One region of the Pseudoalteromonas sp. '520P1 No. 423' genome, then DNA from elsewhere that is predicted to be linked to it. Evidence: predicted binding sites of a transcription regulator. Region 1 holds the regulator's gene; each other region holds the start of a gene.
The links. The regulator sigma-54, encoded in region 1, starts transcription at its own class of promoters, with help from an activator protein. The targets are predictions, from matches to a motif close to GTTGGCACGNNNNTNGNNT.
Positions count from the first base shown of each region.

Region 2: the regulator sigma-54 is predicted to act here: its motif matches at 2,853-2,871, upstream of PSA_RS08210 (DUF2726 domain-containing protein).
Region 3: the regulator sigma-54 is predicted to act here: its motif matches at 3,437-3,455, upstream of PSA_RS10180 (LiaF domain-containing protein).

Region 1 covers NZ_BBZB01000001.1:180,738-187,507, forward strand. The annotation lists gene lptC (LPS export ABC transporter periplasmic protein LptC) at 1-31, shown strand, start outside; gene lptA (lipopolysaccharide transport periplasmic protein LptA) at 21-557, shown strand; gene lptB (LPS export ABC transporter ATP-binding protein) at 557-1,282, shown strand; gene PSA_RS00830 (RNA polymerase factor sigma-54) at 1,372-2,853, shown strand; gene hpf (ribosome hibernation promoting factor) at 2,880-3,167, shown strand; gene ptsN (PTS IIA-like nitrogen regulatory protein PtsN) at 3,170-3,613, shown strand; gene rapZ (RNase adapter RapZ) at 3,684-4,538, shown strand; gene PSA_RS00850 (HPr family phosphocarrier protein) at 4,538-4,810, shown strand; gene mgtE (magnesium transporter) at 4,823-6,181, shown strand; gene pmbA (metalloprotease PmbA) at 6,296-6,770, opposite strand, start outside.
Region 2 covers NZ_BBZB01000001.1:1,781,326-1,788,095, forward strand. The annotation lists gene PSA_RS08195 (cobalamin-binding protein) at 1-465, opposite strand, end outside; gene PSA_RS08200 (regulatory signaling modulator protein AmpE) at 449-1,435, opposite strand; gene mtnN (5'-methylthioadenosine/S-adenosylhomocysteine nucleosidase) at 1,436-2,143, opposite strand; gene PSA_RS08210 (DUF2726 domain-containing protein) at 2,199-2,789, opposite strand; gene PSA_RS08215 (hypothetical protein) at 3,050-4,858, shown strand; gene arcB (aerobic respiration two-component sensor histidine kinase ArcB) at 4,934-6,770, shown strand, end outside.
Region 3 covers NZ_BBZB01000001.1:2,217,950-2,224,719, reverse strand. The annotation lists gene PSA_RS10195 (chalcone isomerase family protein) at 1-514, shown strand, start outside; gene PSA_RS10200 (DUF2878 domain-containing protein) at 1-2, shown strand, start outside; gene PSA_RS10190 (DUF3833 domain-containing protein) at 514-1,035, shown strand; gene PSA_RS10185 (DEAD/DEAH box helicase) at 1,393-2,634, shown strand; gene PSA_RS10180 (LiaF domain-containing protein) at 2,746-3,387, opposite strand; gene PSA_RS10175 (methyl-accepting chemotaxis protein) at 3,552-5,441, opposite strand; gene PSA_RS10170 (NAD(P)/FAD-dependent oxidoreductase) at 5,661-6,770, opposite strand, start outside.

The DNA.
Region 1 (6,770 bases):
TTACTACGATAAAGAAAATTATGACCAATAAAACAATTTATAAAAAAAGATTTATCATTGCTACATTGGCTTTAGTTACTCACTTTAATGTGCAAGCAAAAGAGCTTATCGGCAAGGTATCTATCTCTGCCGATACACAGCAGGCTGATTTAAAAAGAAATATTGTAATATTTAAAAATAATGTGGATATCAAACATACAGATAAAAACATCAAAGCTGACTTATTAGAAGTACATAGAAGAAGCGAATTAGGAAAAGAAAAACAAATATTGATAGCAACAGGTAACCCAGCTACTTTTATCGGTAAACTTAAAGACGGCAGCCCTGTAACAGCAAGTGCAAAAAATATTCGTTATGACGTTGAATCTGGTACCCTCACTTTTAAAGGTGATGCAAAAATAAACCAAAGCGGTCAATCAATGAGTGCTAAAACAATTATCTACGATCACCTTCAAGAACTTATTACCGCATACAAAGATAAAGACTCAGACCAAAGAGTACACACTGTTTTAACGCCAGTTAAAAAAGAAGAAACTAAACAATCGGGTAATAATTAATGAGCTTATTACAAGCAGCGCAACTGGCAAAAAGTTACAACGGCAGGCAAGTCGTAAAAAATGTGAGTTTAGAAGTCAAAGCTGGCACAATCGTTGGATTATTAGGGCCTAATGGTGCAGGTAAAACCACTTCCTTCTATATGATAGTTGGCCTAGTGCCAAGTGATAAAGGCACTATTAAAATTGATGATGAAGATATCACTTTACAGCCTATGCATAATCGTGCTCGTATGGGCATTGGCTACCTACCGCAAGAGTCATCTATTTTCAGAAAGCTGACTGTTTATCAAAATATCATGGCCATATTAGAAACTCGCAAACACCTGAATAAGCAACAAAGAGAAGATGCGCTTAATAATTTATTGGATGAATTTAATATTTGCCATATTCGTGATAGCCAAGGTATGGCATTATCAGGGGGCGAAAGACGTCGAGTTGAAATTGCCCGAGCTTTAGCAGCTGAACCTAAATTTATTCTATTAGATGAGCCATTTGCAGGTGTTGATCCAATTTCAGTATTGGATATTAAAAAAATTATACAACATCTTAAAAATAGAGGTATAGGCGTGTTAATTACAGACCATAATGTGCGTGAAACCTTAGATGTGTGTGAAAAAGCTTACATTGTTTCCCATGGCGAACTTATCGCATCTGGTACACCTGAAGCCGTTTTAGCTGATCAGACTGTAAGAGACGTTTATCTTGGTGAACAATTTAGATTATAAAAAAATATAAAAAGAAATATGGGCTATACTCAAAATTAAGTAAAAAAGAGTGTATTTAATTTAGACATTATAAGGATTGTTAAAACTTAATGAGGCAATCACTACAGCTTCGTCTTGGACAACAACTAACAATGACTCCACAGTTGCAACAGGCTATCCGCCTATTGCAACTTAGCACGTTAGATCTGCAGTTAGAGATACAAGAAGCACTCGAAAGCAACCCGCTCTTAGAACTTGATGAGCAAGATTTTAATGCTGAAGAAAAAACGCCAGCTTCTGAAAATGAAACAGCAGAAAAAGCTTCTGATGCAGAAGAGATAATCCCTACGGCTCAAGTAGAAATGGAAAGCTCTGAAGCCTTAACTAAAGAAACCCTAACAGACGAACTTGCAATGGATGTAAGTTGGGATGAATATGTCAGTGCCGCCCCCGTAGCATCGGCAGGACCTGCCCCAGATGATGATTTAGCATATCAAGGCAGTACATCCGAATCATTGCAAGATTATTTAATGTGGCAATTACGCCTCACCCCATTTAGCCCTACAGATGAAGCTATTGCCACTGCAATCGTAGAAGCTGTAGATGAATCAGGTTACTTAACCGTTTCTTCACAAGACATTTTAGATAGTTTAGGTTCTGAAGAAGATGAAGTTGAATTAGATGAAGTTGAAGCAGTACTTAAACGCATTCAGGTCTTTGATCCTATTGGCATTGCAGCTCGAAGCCTATCAGAGTGTTTATTAATTCAGCTTAATCAATACGATAAAACAACTCCTTGGCTTGATGAAACCAAACATATTTTAAGAGAATACGTTGAATTATTAGGTGCGAGAGATTATCGCAGCTTAATGAAAAAAACTAAGCTCAAAGAACCTGAATTAAAACAAGTGATGGATTTGATCCATAGCCTAAACCCGAAACCTGCATCAAGTATCGTAAAAGAACAAACTGAATATGTGATCCCCGATGTGACAGTAAAAAAAATAAAGGGTCGTTGGGTAGTTGATTTAAATTCAGATACCATGCCAAAAATAAGAGTCAATAATCACTATGCCTCTATGGCAGGCTCTTGTAATGCGGACAGTCAGTTTATTCGCTCTCATTTACAAGAGGCTAAATGGTTTATTAAAAGTATAGAAAGTAGAAACGAAACACTATTAAAAGTTGCCAATTGCATTGTAATGCAACAACAGGCATTCTTTGAACATGGTGATGAAGCAATGAAGCCTATGGTGCTTAACGACGTTGCTGAAATGGTAGAAATGCATGAATCAACTATTTCACGTGTAACCACACAGAAATATATGCATACACCACGTGGTATATATGAACTGAAATATTTTTTCTCTAGCCACGTAAGTACAGAAAATGGAGGTGAGTGTTCATCTACAGCTATTCGAGCACTTATCAAAAAGCTAATTGCCGCAGAAAATCAAGCCAAACCATTAAGTGATAGTAAAATAGCGGATATTTTAGCAGATCAAGGCATCAAGGTGGCCAGAAGAACGATAGCAAAATATCGAGAATCACTGTCCATTCCATCGTCAAATCAGAGAAAATGTTTAATCTGAGATGTATAATAGAAGGAAGTACGCTTATGCAATTAAATTTAACAGGTCGTCATGTAAATATCACAGATCCACTAAGAGACTATGTAACAAACAAATTCGCTAAGCTTGAAAGGCATTTTGATCATATTAACAATGTGCATGTTATCTTAGATATCGAAAAGCTATCTCAAAAAGCAGAAGCAACACTTCATGTTAATGGAGGCGAACTTTTTGCAACTTCTGAGCATGCTGATATGTATGCTGCTATTGATGGCTTGATTGATAAATTAGATCGACAAGTTATTAAACATAAAGAAAAATTATCTAGACGTTAAATATGATTAATTCATTTTTATCAAAGGACTGCACTAAAGCTGCAGTCCTTTTTCATAGCAAAAAACGAATGCTGGAATATATAAGCCAGATAGCACAGCAAAAGCTACCCGAGCTAACTGAACAAGAGATCCTTAATTCTTTATTAAAGCGAGAAAAGCTTGGAAGCACAGGTATCGGAAAAGGTATCGCTATTCCACACGGCCGATTATCCAATATAGATAAAACCGTGGCTATTTTAGTCGTAAATGCAGAACCCATTGCATTTGATGCAATAGACGATCGCCCTGTTGATATATTTATTACTTTATTAGTTCCTGATGCACAATGTCAGGCTCACTTAAAGACGTTAGCTGCAATTGCTGATAAACTCAAAGATAAACAGTTTTGTAAAAAATTACGTCATGCTCAATCAGATCAATCTTTATATGAGATAATGACACTTTAATAAAAATAAACTAATTATGAGTTTTTATGATTAGTTTTAGTCAAAGTTGAAGACGCATAAGGAAAATTCAGTGCAACTTATCATTATAAGCGGTCGTTCAGGATCCGGAAAATCAGTCGCTTTACGCGTATTAGAAGATTTAGGTTATTATGCCGTAGATAATATTCCAGTTAACCTACTGCCTTCGCTTGTAAGAAGTGTATCTGATAATTACGATAAAATAGCTGTCAGTATTGATGTTAGAAATTTACCCGCTGAGCAAAAGGAGTTTAATGAAATTCTTGGTTATTTACCTGAATTTGTTAAACCTAGCCTATTCTACTTAGATAGTGATGATACAACTTTAATAAAGCGATTTTCAGAAACCCGTCGTTTACACCCATTATCTATGAATAATCAGCCGTTAGATCTGGCAATTAAACAAGAAAAAGAACTATTAGATATTTTAGTAACCAATGCTGATTTTATTATTGATACAACGGATTTAAGCGTTCACCAGCTAGCGGAATCCATTCGAGAAAAAGTATTAGGCAAAAAAGACAAGCAATTAATCATTACTTTTGAATCTTTTGGCTTTAAATATGGTATGCCAAAAAATGCAGATTATGTTTTTGATGCGAGATTTTTACCTAACCCACACTGGGAACCTGAATTAAAGCCTTTAACGGGGTTAGATCAACCTGTCAAAGATTATTTAGCCAGCCATAGCATAGTGCAAAAGTTTAATTGGCAAATTCAAACCTTTTTACAAACTTGGTTGCCGCATTTAGAAAGAAATAACCGCAGCTACCTTACAATTGCAATTGGTTGTACGGGTGGAAAACATAGATCAGTCTATTTAGCGCAATCACTATGTGATAGCTTTTCTAAAAGCCATAAAAATGTAAAAGTTCGCCATCGCGAACAAGATACTCACGGTAAATAATGCAATATCAAGACATTTTCTTAATAGAAAACCGCTTAGGGCTTCATGCAAGAGCCGCATCAGTATTAGCGCAACTTGCGACTTCTTTTGATGCTAAGGTAATATTGCAACAAGGGAATAAAGAAGCGCAAGCTGATAGTGTTTTAGCTTTGATGCTGTTAGAAGGTGCTAAAGGAAAAAAAGTAACCGTGACGTGTAGCGGGCCTGATGCAAAAATAGCACTAAAAACAATTGGTGAATTAATTGCTGATAAATTCCACGAACAAGAATAACAATAAGACCAGATGCCTGAAGCGTTAGAGCAAGATTACACACAAAAACAACTTCTAGAGGTTAATAAAGCCCTTAGTAGCGGTATGTTTGTGCATGTTAGACGTATGCTTGCTCATATGGCTGACTGTGATATAGCACTATTAATAGAGTCCTCTCCCTATAAAGGCCGTGCAGTTCTTTGGCAACTAGTAGATCCTGATGTACAAGGTGAAATCCTAGAAGAATTATCAGAAGACGTTCGTAGCGGTATTATCGCTCAAATGGAGCCTACGCTGATTGCTGCTGCAACAGCTGATATGGATGTTGATGATTTAGCAGAAGTATTACGTAGTCTTCCAGACGCAGTCTATCAAGAAGTAATAGGCTCTATGGATAGTCAAGATCAAGAGAGAGCGACATTAGCACTTTCTTATCCTGAAGAATCAGCTGGCGCTTTAATGAATACTGATACTGTTACAATCCGTCCAGATGTAACGATTGATGTTGTGTTGAGGTATTTACGTTTAAAAGGTGAATTACCTGACGCCACAGATGAATTGTATGTCGTTGATAAAAACAATCAATTTTTAGGTGGCGTATCACTAGCCTCTTTACTAACAAGTAATCCTGGTTTAACTGTTCGCTCCATTATGGACGACGAATATGAATCAATTCCCGTTACTATGGATGAGTCTGAAGTGGCGCAGTTGTTTGAACGACATGACTGGATTTCAGCGCCTGTTTTAGATGACAACAAACATTTATTAGGCCGTATCACTATCGATGACATTGTTGATGTTATTCGTGAAGATGCTGAACACAGCATGTTAAGTATGGCAGGCCTTGATGATGAAGCAGATACCTTTGCACCTGTAGTTCAAAGTACCCAACGGCGCTCAATATGGCTAGGTGTTAACTTAATCACAGCACTTAGCGCTGCGTTTGTAGCAAGTTTTTTTGAATCAACGCTCAGTATATTACCGATTTTAGCCGTACTAAATGGCATAGTGCCATCAATGGGTGGTGTCGCTGGCAGTCAGACTCTAACGCTTGTTATTCGCGGCATGGCAGTAGGACATATTAATAACGCCAATCAAAAATCCCTTATTCATAAAGAATTAGCGATTGGCGCACTCAATGGCATAATTTGGGCTATGTTAATCGCCTCTGTTGTTGCGCTCTGGCAATGGGATTTTAACTTAGGATTAGTCATCGCCTTTGCAATGTTTATGAACTTACTTTCTGCAGGTTTAGCTGGGGCTTTTATACCTTTAATGCTTAAGAGAATGAATATTGACCCAGCTTTAGCTGGCGGTGTTATTTTAACAACAGTGACAGATATTGTCGGTATTTTTGCTTTCCTAGGTACCGCAACTTGGTTTTTAATCTAAAAATAAATGCTTGAATAACCACTTAGTAACCAAGTTTTTTCAAAAACAAAAAAGGCAAGTTAATCTCTTGCCTTTTCAATCTCAAGTTAAACATATCAGTAAACGTACTAAAACTTATTCACCTGAAACTTGCATCTCTTCAACTAATATAGAGCCCGTTTGCACACTACCTCGATAATCAATATCAGAGCCGATTGCAGCTATGCCTTTAAATATATCTTTTAAATTACCAGCTATGGTTATTTCACTTACAGGATATTGAATAATGCCATTTTCAACCCAAAACCCTGCTGCACCACGAGAATAATCACCGGTGATCACATTAACACCTTGGCCCATTAATTCAGTAACAAACAAACCTGTGCCCATCATTTTAAGTAATTGTTCTAAATCACCATCAGTGCTTTGAACTAACCAGTTGTGTATGCCACCAGCATGGCCTGTTGCGGTCATATCTAGTTTACGCGCGGCATAAGTTGCTAACAGGTATGTTTGTAACTCGCCATTGTTTAATATAATACGATCTCGGGTTTTAACACCTTCACTATCGAAAGGTGAGGAAGCCATGCCTTGGAAAATATGTGGTTTC
Region 2 (6,770 bases), 1.6 Mb from region 1:
AAATCTGGCTCTTAAATCGGCTAAATCCGAAAGGTACGCATCTGTTACTTGTTTTGCTTTATTTTGTGTATTTGTAAGTTCACCTAAACGTAGCATTTCAGTTGCCAGACTTTCAAGTGTTTTAGGCGTTGAAATGAAAACTTCAATACCTAAGGCTTCTAGCTTTTCAACTTGACCTAACACATGAGTATTTTGCCATAATAATACAAGGTCAGGCTTTAGCTCGATTAACTTTTCTAAATTGATACCATTAACATCAGATACAACGGGATGTTTTTTTGCTTTTTCGGGGAAGTCGCTATAAGCACTAACAGCTACAATATTATCTCCTAAACCTAAGCTATAAGCCCATTCGGTCAAATGAGGTGCTAGTGTCGCAATTCGTTTAATTGTTTGTGCTGAAGCGTAATTATTAAAACTCACAAGTAATAAGATAATAGCAGTAAATTTAGAGGTTAAACGCAAGGTAAATACTCACTTTAGATAAAATAATAAAACAAAACCACAATACTTTTACGCGGTTTATAAGTGTTATGGCATGTTTAATACTAGGTAATGTAGGTACAGGGTACTGTCCTACACGTATTTTTGCAAAGCGAGTTCCACAATAGAATGCGGGTCCACCAAGTTGTACTTTTAATGCTGCACTCATACAGCTCAATAGCCAGCCCGTATTTTTATGATAAAAATGATTGCCGTAATGGTTTATATAATGAAAGCTCATTTTTGTTTCTTTACTTAAAGCAATGCAAACGGCCACGATACGAGTTGGTAACCATTCTAAAATATATGTGAGATTGCGAATTGGCTGAATAAAAGGGCTGTTAGGTAAGTATTGCTTACTCCAACTGGCATGCATTATGGTTAAAATTCTATAGCCTAAAGCAGCAATAGGACCGCCAATCAAATAAAAAAATAAGACTGCAAAGTAAAGTCTAGTGCTTCGTAAGGTTAAGGCTTCAATCGCAGCTTTGATCAATCCAGGCTCTGATAAGTTTTTAGTTTCTCGTCTAAGCCATACTCTGAGTAAGTCTCTTGCAGCAGATTTTTGTTTTTGCCTTAATAAAAGCGGTAATCTATTAATTGATTGTTCTAATTTTTGACTTTCCAAACACAAATATAAAATTAAGCCAGATAATAATTCAGGGTAAGATGCAAATATTAATAGCCCATAACATAAGGCTAAAATGACCATTAAGGGTAAGATCGCAGCTAAAGAGCCAGATAAAATTTGGTAGTTCTTAGCGTCGTTTTGTTTATAAACACGGTTTTGTAAATTTGAAAAAATAACAAATAATAATGTAGCGGGGTGGTATGAGCGCGGTAAAGTTAGCCAACGCTCAGCTGTAAGAGCAAGTAATAAAACAAAAATCTCTAGCAGTTCATGCGAACTTTCAGAATCTGTCAAAAATATTTGTTCTAATACGTCAATCACTTATAGAGAAACCGTTTGAAGTTTTTCTAATAAAGCAGTCACCATTTTTGATGAGTTTTCTGAAGCTTTAACTAGGTAGCTTTCAAATGATTCTGGAGATTCTTTGCCTGCGATATCAGATAAAGAACGAATAACTACAAATGGTGTATCTAGCTGATAACATGTCTGTGCAATTGCTGCGCCTTCCATTTCAACTGCAAGCATATCAGGGAATTGTGAGCGAGTAACTTCAATACGTGCTGGATCACACATAAATGAATCACCAGTACATACTAAGCCTGTCATCGTTCTAATGCCTTGCATGTGTGCAATTGCATCTTTAGCTGCACTGATTAAAGCTGGGTGTGCTTTAAAACCTGCAGGCATATTTGGTACTTGGCCCATTTCATAACCAAAAGCTGTAACATCAACATCATGATGACGTACTTCTGAAGCTATAACGACATCGCCTACATTTAAACTTGGTTCAAACCCACCGGCCGAGCCGGTATTAATGACACAATCAGGCGAAAAAGATTCAATCAATAAAGTTGTCGCAATACACGATGCTACTTTACCTATGCCTGATTGCACTAATATGATGTCTTGATCTGCAAGTTTACCCTCATAAAAAGTAAAGCCTGCTTTTTGTGTTACAGCAGTTTGCTCCATAGCATCTTTTAAAATTGCTACTTCCGGTTCCATTGCGCCAATAATGCCAATTTTCATTTACTTAACTCTAAATAATATTTTTATATATTATACTCAGTTGTTACAAAAATAGCTAAGCTTGAACAAGCCCTGTAGATTGCGTTTTAACTTGGGATGCAGATAAAACCGCTGGTTTGCTCGAAGTACGTGCCTTTACCATAGGTTTTTTTGGCGCTGACTTGCCAAGTTTAAACATAATTGCTTGTCTTACTTCCAAAGGTTTATACCCTGCTTTTACTTTCATTCTGATATGGGGAATGCCAGCTGACTCTAAAGCACCATTTACAAACCAGTCTTTTTGCGCTTTATGTCCTTGTTTATTGTTGTTATTCACTAAATCGATCGCAGCAACAATATTCATGGTTTCTTTTTCAAGTAATACATAATCTAATTGTTTATTCTGCGCTTTAGTTAATGCAAGACGCTTTGATTTAGAAGTCGTGTCAGATTTAAAATCTATTACGTCAATTAACTTTACTCGGCTAACAATTTTGTATTCGTTGCCAATCGCGCGCTCTAATAAACTCAAAAATCCTTTTTCTATATGGGTATATAAAGTATCTTTTTTAGTAAAAGGGTAAGGGTTTCCACTATCTGTGAGTTTAGTTGTGACCATAGAAGCAATAACAACTAAAACCAAGATCGACAATAAAACAAACTCCATAAATACACTCCAACATCAATAATTTGACACTGATAATAAAAATCAGTGAATCTATATTTTAATAAGCATGATATATGCCAAAAGTATCGTTTTTAATGTTTGAGGAAATAATTGCGATGGATATTTTTTATTGTCAATAAACCATATATGAAATTGCTAGGGATGTTGATAGAATGCGCTTTTAAGGTTAATACAATGGAGGTGTCGCTTCATTTTAATACTTAATGGAAATTGATTTTAATAATAAAAACGGTATCAGTATGAACTTGTTCAAAACTAAAATAAGTGTTTTAGGTGGTTTGTTTTTGTTGGCAAACCTTAATGTTGCTATCGCTGTAACGCCTGATTTATTTTTATTCGGCCAAAATTTATCTTTTTGCTCTAGCGAAAACTTACAGCACTGCGGCAAAGATAAAAAGGCTGACGGATTCGATGATAACGCAAAACAAACTGCTATTTATACAATAACTGAACAGGCACTTGAGCGTTTAAATGAAATAGCTTGGACTGACCAACCAGAATTAAAACAACAAACAATCGCATTATTTAAAGTATTAAAAGCGCAATTAGATGATAAAAAGCTAAGTGAACGATTGTTTGTTCGCATGTTACGCCGTCAAAATTTTAGCTACTTAAATGAAGACCTAAAAGGTAGAGATATTTGGTCCAACTTATTTGAATTTGAAAAACAAAATTTATTTGATTTATTAGAGCAAAAGCAATCAACTAAGTCAGGGAAACGCTTAAATACAGCTGTAGATATAAAATCAACTAATAATCAATCAGCAGTTTTAGCTTATAAAGCTTTTTATAAAGCAGCATCAGCAGTATCAGGGAAAAAGAGAAAACCTAGAATAGCCTTTATTACAGGTAATGATAGAGACCCTTATAAAAATGTAGATTATTTTCAAAATCTTTTTGAGCAGTTAGGATTCGAAGCTGATTGGCTTGCAATTGACTCAGCTATGCAAACTGCATTAGTGGCTAAGCAATATGATTTAACATCGTGTGATAGCTTAGAAGAGTTTCAAATAAAAAAGCTTGCAAGTTATCGCCGAAAAGTTTTATATCCAGACTTATTTAAACAGCAGGTATCTCAATGTAAAAAGAAAGATGCATTTATCGAGACTTTAAAAAAGTCAGATGCACTTTTTATTGCTGATGGTAGCCCACTATTAGCGTTTCATAGTTTTTACTTACCAACAGGTGAAAAATCTGAGTTATTAAAAAAAGTTGAAGAAATGCTAATACAAAAGCAAATAATACTCGGGCTTGAAGGTAGTAGTATCCATGTGTTAAGTAACAAGTCTACTATATTTTCAGGTGATGGTTTACAGGTCATGTTAACGGCTTCTACTGTGATGAATTCAGGTAATGAGGCATGTAATTTAGGTTTAGATTGTATTGCCCTAGAGTCTGAAAAAAACTTGGGTTATCTGAATTCTACAGTCTTTAATATGTTTCCGTGGGGTGTATTTGATACCCAAGTTAGTTCATTGGCTCGCCAGCCCAGGTTAATAAAAACGGCAATAGAGACAAATAACCGTTTTGCTTTTGGTTTGGATAAAGAGACAAGTATCGCAATATCAAGCAGTAAGAATGAAAATGGTGAAACAATTAAATTTGATGTTTTAGGTAAAGGAGGCTTCTGGATTTTTGATACTCAAAAAGAGGGGAGGCAAATAAACTTGCAAGCATCGAGTATCGAAATGGAAGAGTTTACAAGTTACTATTTAACTCATCAAGACTCTATGACACTTAGAAATGGTGCACTCTCTGTTGATTTTGCAAGTTGGAAATTTACAAATACCACTAATACTCAAACACCAACAGTGACATCATCACAACCTTTTGCACGATATAATTTTTATAAGCTTAATAATATGTTGTGTAATACAGGTGCTATGCAAGCAAAAGGTACTGGAGATATTCAAGGTGTTGATTATAGTTTATTACTTAAACGTGATTCCTCAAGTACTGCCCGCAAGGGAATAGTTTCTTTAGACAGTAAAAATCTAAATATTTGTTCTTTTGCAAGCATCTCAAGCCAAATAAAAATACTTAATTAGTATAATTATTAAGTACAAATGATGACGAGTTGATTACAATAGAGGGGTTTTTAATTTAGAGCCCCTTTTACTTATATGATTGAATCGTCTTTTACCCCTTGGGTACGTATTTTATCCTCTTTTGTTATTCGATGGGGTAATAGTAAAGCAAGTATCATTTTGTATACTTTACTATTGTTTATCGCGCTTATTTTATCTTGTACTTATTATTATGTCGCTACAGGTTCTATTGCTTGGTTTGACCTATTACAAAATATTATTTTAACAGCTTTATTTTCACCTGTTTTAGTTTACGTCACGATAAACTTAATCGTACATTTGAATGCCTCCTATGACTTCTTAGAAAACGCAACACAACAAGAAAAACTATTAAATCAGACCTTAAAAGACAATATCCAACGTTTAAATAGCGAAATAGATGAACGTAAAATGGCATTTCAAGCTAAACGACGTGCTATTGATGAACTTAGAAGGGAAATTGCTGAACGTAAAAAAACTCAACAAGAGCTCGCTAAACAAGGTGTTTTACTGAGATCTATAGTAGATTCCTCGCCAGATTTATTTTATTACCGAGATGAAAGTGGTTGTTTCGCAGGTTGTAATCGTATGTTTGAACAAGTTGTAGGTCTCTCAGGTGATAACTTGATTGGTAAGCATGCGAGTGAAATTTATACAGGGTCGCATTTGCCATCTGTATTAAAAACCGATAAAGAAGTACAGCAAAAACATATTGCCGTTACTTTAGATGTGAAGTATGAAATCAAAGGTGAAACTCATTGGTTTGAAATGCGTAAAGTCCCATTTTTCAATGATAAAAATGATTACATAGGTTTATTAGGTTTTGGTCGTGATATAACAAGTCGTAAAGAAGCCGAACAAGAATTAGAAACTGCATATAAAGATAAAGGCAAGTTTATTGCCACATTAAGCCATGAGCTTAGAACTCCGCTTAATGGTATTGTTGGTTTAACTCGCATGTTACTAGATACAGACTTAAGTGATGAGCAAAAAAGTTGGTGTAATACGGTATTTTCAAGTGCCGAGACGCTAGGTAATATATTTAATGATATTATAGACTTAGATAAAATTGATCGCGAACAGTTAGATATTGCGTGTGAAAGCATTAACTTATCTGACTTTTTAAATGATGTTATTAACTTTGGTGGTGTGATATCGCAACAAAAAGAACTTGAGTTTAAAGTTGAGCAACAGGGCGAATTAGATGTATTTGCACAACTTGATCCCACACGCCTACGTCAAGTCTTATGGAATTTAATTAATAATGCAGTGAAATTTACTGATGCAGGTGGTGTAAGCTTCACCTCTATTCGAGAGTACAGAAAGGGAAGTCCTTGGTTAATGATTGAAGTGGCTGACAGTGGTATTGGTATTGCGCCTCAAGAAATGAATCGAATATTTGATATGTATTACAAAGTACCTGATGTTAATGGTAGTAACGCACTGGGCTCAGGCATAGGTTTAGCCGTAACTAAAGCCCTAGTTGAAGCAATGGATGGCAAATTATCAGTTGAGAGTGAGCAAGGACGTGGCAGTTGCTTTACTATGGAGATACCACTTGCATTAACTATGGCTCCGGAGCCAGAGCAACGCCTATATGATGGCCGTGGACTAAATATTCTATTAGTTGAAGATGTGCCTTTAAATGCTGAAATTGCGACAAATTTATTAGAGCAAAGAGGGCATGAGGTTATATGGGCCGAAACAGGTGAAGATGCACTCTCATTTGTTGAAACTGAGGACGATTTAGACTTAGTATTACTTGATATGCAATTACCTGATATAAATGGTGATGAAGTTGCACGCATTATTCGAGAAGACAGCTATTTTGATAAATTACCAATTGTTGCATTAACTGCAAATGTGCGACGTGCTGAAGAAGATTTAGCTGAAA
Region 3 (6,770 bases), 2.0 Mb from region 1:
GATGAAAACACTACTATTTATACTCACGCTTTATATTTTTAGCTTTAATTCTAATGCCAGTGAATTAAACAAAATGCATCTCATAGGTAAAGCGCAAATGTCAGTGCTTTTTTTCGACATTTACGATATTGAACTGCTAAGTAATACAAAAGATTGGCAACAAAATACCTATCCACAAGCTCTGAAAATCAGTTATTTAAGAGATATTTCTAAAGAAGATTTAATAAAAGCGACTCAAGAGCAATGGCAGCACATTAAGTTAACCAACCCAAATCAAACCAAATGGTTAGAAAAATTAAATGACATTTGGCCTCAAATACAAGAAGGCAATGGTCTGACTATCATAGTAGATAGCAATCAAAGCAGTAAATTCTACTTTAATGATGAAGCGCAGACACATCAGTTCATAGGTGAACTGGCCGATCCCGATTTTGGGCCTGCTTTTTTAGCAATATGGCTTTCAAACAATACCTCGGAACCAAAATTACGTGCCAAATTATTAGGGAAAAAATAATGAAAAAGATCTTGCTTATTTTATTTAGCTTTTTACTTTGCTCATGTTCAAGTCCACAACTATCTGATTATGCTAATACAACCCCTGTTTTTAAGTTTGAGGATTTTTTTAACGATAAACTTGTCGCATACGGTATTGTATTTGACCGTTCAGGTACTATGACACGGCATTTTTCAGTTGATATCAATGCAACATGGCAAGGTAACAAGGGCACTATTGATGAGCAATTTATTTTTAATGACGGTGAAAAATCTGAGCGTATATGGCACATTACTAAGCGTGATAATGGTATCTATGAAGGTACAGCTTCCGACGTCGTTGGCATAGCACAAGGTAAGATTAATGGTAGTGTTTTGACTTGGCAATATCAGTTAATGATCACAGTAGACGGTACAGAATATGAAGTAACCTTAGATGATTGGATGTACATGCTCGATTCTAATCGGTTATTTAACAAAACAGATATTATTAAATTCGGTTTGAAAATGGGTGAGGTCATTTTATACATCGAAAAGCAGTAATTAATACCACTTGTATTAAGTCATTCACTGCTAAGTTATTCTGGGGGGTCAATTCTAGGCATGTATCGCAGAAATTGTTACTCCCATAAAAAATAGTGTAACACCCAATGTAAATCTCCAAAGGTTGTCGCAAAGCCAACTTAAACTTCCTAAATAATTTTACAACAGAATAACTATCACATCAATTAATTGCCTTTTCTAAAGCATTTTATCATTCGCTGAATGGGAACTTAATTATTACAATATGTATAAATTATCACCTAAAATAAAAATTTATTTCAGCTTAATATGAAAGATAAGTAATTTTATTGAAATATAGGTATAATGCCCGCCATTATTTGTTACAAGTTGATCAAAATGACGATATTCGCTGAGTTAGGCCTAAACAAGACCCTACAAGCAAACATAAAACGCTTGGGTTATAAAACACCTACCATTATACAAAAGAAGTCTATTGGCGCTGTTTTATCTGGCGCTGATACATATGCTATTGCCCCTACTGGTACAGGTAAAACTGCTGCATATTTATTGCCTACATTACAAGAATTAAGTCAGGTTGATCATAGTCAAGATGAAGTACGCCCTGTACGTGCTATTTACTTAGTACCAACACGCGAACTTGCTCAACAACTTGAGTTATCAATTGCTAACTATGGTAAAGATTTAAACTTACGTACTATCAGTATTTTTGGTGGCGTAAGATTTGAATCCCAAGTTAAGCGTTTTAAACGTGGTGCTGATATTGTTATCGCTACACCTAAGCGTTTAGTTGATCTTTTAAAACTAAGCACTTTTTCGCTTGATAACTTAAAACATTTTGTAATGGATGAAGCTGACAGATTAGTGAGTATGGGCATTCAACAAGAGTTAAGAACAATTCTTACAGCCCTGCCAAAGAAAAGACAAATTGTTTTATTCTCTGCAACTGATAGCAAAACATTAGCTAAATTCAGTAAAGACAATTTATCACACCAAAAAGAAATTAAAACGGAACAACTACAGCCTGCACAATCAAAAATTGTACATACCATGTATCGTTGTTACAGAAAACATAAAGAGTCACACTTAATCAAGCTATTACAAATGCTGAGATGTGATCAAGCGCTTATTTTCACACGTACAAAACAAGATGTGAAAGACCTAATTGAGTTATTAACTGAAAATGGTTTTTCAAACCAAGGCATTCATAACGAAGTACAACAAAAAAGACGTAAAGAACGCTTAGACAGCTTCAAAAATAAAGAGTTTAAGTTTTTAGTCGCGACTGATATTGCTTCTCGCGGTATTGATTTTGATAACCTTTATTACGTCATTAACTTTGATTTGCCAGTAAACAGCAATGATTACATTCACAGAGCAGGCCGAACAGCACGTAAGACTGTGAAAAAAGTTGAAAACAAAGCGAAAGCGATGAAGCAAGAGTTATCTAAAGATGTATTAACTACAAAACAATTTGAGTTTGCTGATGCGCCAAAAGTAACTGTTGATGATATACAAGGTCATGTATTTTCATTAGTAAGCCCTGAACAAGAACGTTTAGTACCAAAGATTGCAAATTTATTAGGCACAGAAGTAAAACTTGATAAAATTCCTTGGTAAAGTTTTATAACAAATTTTGAACACTAAAAAGGCTGTTTTATAACAGCCTTTTTTGATGTTTGATTTTGAATAACCTTAACCCATTTTAATAAATTTTTAGTTAAATTGACATTAGTTAAACAATGCCTTTAAGCTATCTGCAAACTTAAGCCATTTCTCTTTTATTGGCTGTTTTATTTTAATATCTAAGCTACCTAATATGACTTTTCCTTCAATCGAAATTGTAGGCGCATCAGCACTAAAAAGGGCTGTAGAGTCATTTTCAATACTCCCAAGAATACAATTTACATTTGAATGAGTATTCACATCTTCTGGTACTAAAATATCAACACTACCAAAAATACTGAGTACTTCTATTTGCGTATTTGGGTGTGTAAATCTGGCTTGGGTAAAATCGAGAGTATCACTTGCTAGAAAATTAATTATCGTGATTTTTTTTGGTACGTGCCATTGGCCATTGCGCTTACTTGAGCCTAGTACATTAACCAATTTATCTAACTCTTTAGTCTTACCTTGTTGATAATGTGCCCCTAGCGCGATTTTTTTCTTATCTTGATATTTTGTATCAACATTTAAGTTTAAATCTTTTGTTAGATCCTTAATCTCTTGAGGATCAGTACCATTCATCGCTTTATCTAAACGCGACTCAAATGCTTCTAACGATATTTCACCATGGCTATAATTCATTATTAGCTGATCGATTACTTCTTGTCGAACACTTTCAATGGGTCTATCTTGTGTGGCTACTGACATTATTTATCCCTATAATTTTTCAATATATTTAAAATGTTTGACTATTAAACAGCAAATCACATGCCAAATATAAAAACCTTATATTTCAACAGGTAACAATTAAAAGTTTATCAAATAGACTAAGTTATGCTTAATATAACCAATATTAAGCATAACTGGCTAACTTAGACTTTAAATTTTAATAACATTTTTTCTAGTTCATAAAACTCATTTTTAAGTAGCGTACACTCTTCTAAAGTTCTATTTAAATTTGATTGACCTGTACTATATAACTCACTGATATTATTAATTTCTTTATCTAATGAGCCTATTACATTATTTTGCTCATGGGTGGCATTTGCAACACTTAAATTAACCTGATCAATTTCTAAAATAGTGCTGGTAACTTTAGCCATTTGCTCACCCGCTAAACGCGCTGATTGCACACTATTTTCTGAATCCTTTTGACTTTGCGTGATCACAGTCACAGCTTTGGAAGAGCCTTCTTGCAATTGCGCGATGGTAATTTCAATTTCTTTTGTTGAATCTTGTGTTCTTTGCGCTAACTGCCTTACTTCATCAGCAACAACAGCAAAACCTCTACCCGCTTCTCCTGCACGAGCCGCTTCAATTGCTGCATTAAGAGCAAGCAAGTTAGTCTGTTCACTCACCCCTTTAATCACTTCTAAAATTTGGCCAATGCTTGCGGTATGTTGGCTTAAACTTGTAATAGAGTTTTGTGCAGATATCATTTTTTGTGATAAATGGTCTATTTCTTTAATGTTATCATTTAAGCTATTTTGGCTGTGCTCTGATTCACTATTAGCTGTATTAGCTAAGCTTGCTGCATTTTTCGCATTGTCAGAAATATCAGCTGCGCTTGAAGTGAGCTCATTAACCGCATTTGCAACACTATTTGTACAGTCTGTTTGCTCACTATACATATTGAGCGTTGATTCTGTACTGTTTACTAAACTTTCCACTGACTTCTCTAACGCAACAGTTGTATCTTTGACTTGAGTAATCGAGCTATGTATTTTCTCAATGAAATCATTAAAATAGCTAGAAAGAACACCAAATTCATCGTTTGATTCTACAACTAACCTTCGTGTTAAATCGCCCTCACCTTGTGCGATATCTTTAATGGCATCTGATACACGGTTCATAGGTTTCATTAAATAACGCAATAAGAACTGCATCATAAGTACGATGGCAAAAACACCTAAAACCATATAAATCGCTGCTACATTTCTAAATGAATCAACTGATGAGAATGCGATATCTTTGTCTATTACAACTGCTAAATACCAAGACACATTTTTAATGCCTTTGATCTCGATAAACGAGACCAGTTTAGCGTCATCATTAATATCTTGTTCAACAAAATCACTATTTAATGCGAGTTTTTGGCCAAAAATATCTGTAATAGATTTATCATTATATTTATTATCTGGATGACTTAAAATTTTAGCTTCTTTATTGACTAAAAAAGCATAGCCATAACCTAAAAAGTCGATGCCATTAACAATTTCTGTAATGGTACCCATATCAATATCGCCACCAGCAACACCCGAGAACTGACCATTGATTAAAATGGGCGCAACGGCTGATATCGTAAATTCATTGGTAGTAACATCTATATAAGGTGCAGTAAAAGCCGTAGTATTTTGCTTTTTAGCTAATTGGTACCACGGACGTTGCCTTGCATCATAATCACTGGGTAGTTCAATGCTTGGATCATTTAAAACAAATGCGCCATCTAACTTACCAATGTAAGTATTTTTAAAGTCACCAGATTTATTAGCCTGTTTAATTTGCATTAAAGTCACTGACTCTGGATCTTGAGTTTGATAAGTATCAGCAATTGATACTACGATGTTAAGTTTGCCATTTAACCAGTTTGCAATATTTTGCGATACTGATTGTGATATTTCTTTTAAAACAAGTTCTAATTGTTGCTCTGTTTGTGAGCGCATGGAAATGAAGTTATTTACGGTGAATAGTCCTAATACAAGTACTAATACTAAAGAGGCGGCGATGGTAATTTTGGTGGTGAATTTAAGCGAATGAAACATAAACATCCTGCGTTACTTTATAGTTATTATTGATGCTACTCAGTTAAACTTCTAACCTTAGTAACATAATTAACACTAGATTAACTGATTTTAGATGCAATTTGAATGTGACTTTCTTAAAATAATAAGGCAGGGTGTAAATATATCTGTGCAAAAAGGCAATCAGGCAATCAGGCAAAATACGAAACTATATTTTGCCTGATTGTTTTTAGCGTTAACTTAATGAAGTTTCATTCTTGGGCGTACTACTTTCATTAACTTTTCAATTAGCCATAAAGCAAATGTTTTCAAGCTGCCGTGAATGGCTCTTTGATGCATACGATATAATGACATATACATAAGCCTAGCAATTTTACCTTCAATAAACATAGAGTTATTAGTTAAGTTACCCATTAAGCTCCCAACAGTACTAAAGCGAGACAAATTCACTAATGAGCCATGATCTTTATAAACAAAATTATCTAAAGGTTGATGATTTACTTCATTGATAATATTTTTAGCAATACATGATGCCATTTGATGCGCAGCTTGCGCTCTCGGTGGTACAAATGAGCCATCGCTTTGTTTAAAAGCACATGCATCACCTAATACAAAAATTGCATCATCTGCTGTAGATTGTAATGTATTGTTAACTAATATTTGATTTGATTTATTTAACTCAAAAATGTTGAGGTCTTTTATAAAGTCAGCGACTTTAACACCTGCGGCCCATAATTGAATATCCGCTTCAATTAAAACGCCTTCACTGGTTAATAAACCTTGTTCATTAGCGCTGGCTACCCGGGTATTTTCTAAAACATCTACGCCTAATTTAATGAGTTCACGTTTTGCCGAATGAGCGATACGATTAGATAAAGCTGGCAAAATACTTGGCCCTGCTTCTACTAAGTATATTTTTAGCTTTTTAGCCGTCATGTTATTTAAACCATAACTTTTGAGCAATTGGGCAACATGGTAAAGCTCTGCTGAGAGTTCAACACCTGTTGCACCTGCACCAACAATCGCAATTCTTAATTCATCTAAATCTGTATTTTGATGAAGTTGCGTAAAGTGATTTAATAATGCGCTTTGAAACCGCTCTGCTTGTTTATGAGAATCTAAGAAGTAACAATGTTCTTTGACCCCAGGCGTATAAAAATCATTGGATATGCTGCCAATAGCAATAACTAAATGATCATATTTCACAACACAGTCATTTAAATTAGAGGTGGTTTCATCATTTAAACGTATTGTAAGTTGCTTGTTATCTTTATCTAAACTGCAAAATTCACCTAACTGAAAATTAAAACCATGTTTAGCTGCATGTGCCGAATAAACAACGCCATCAAT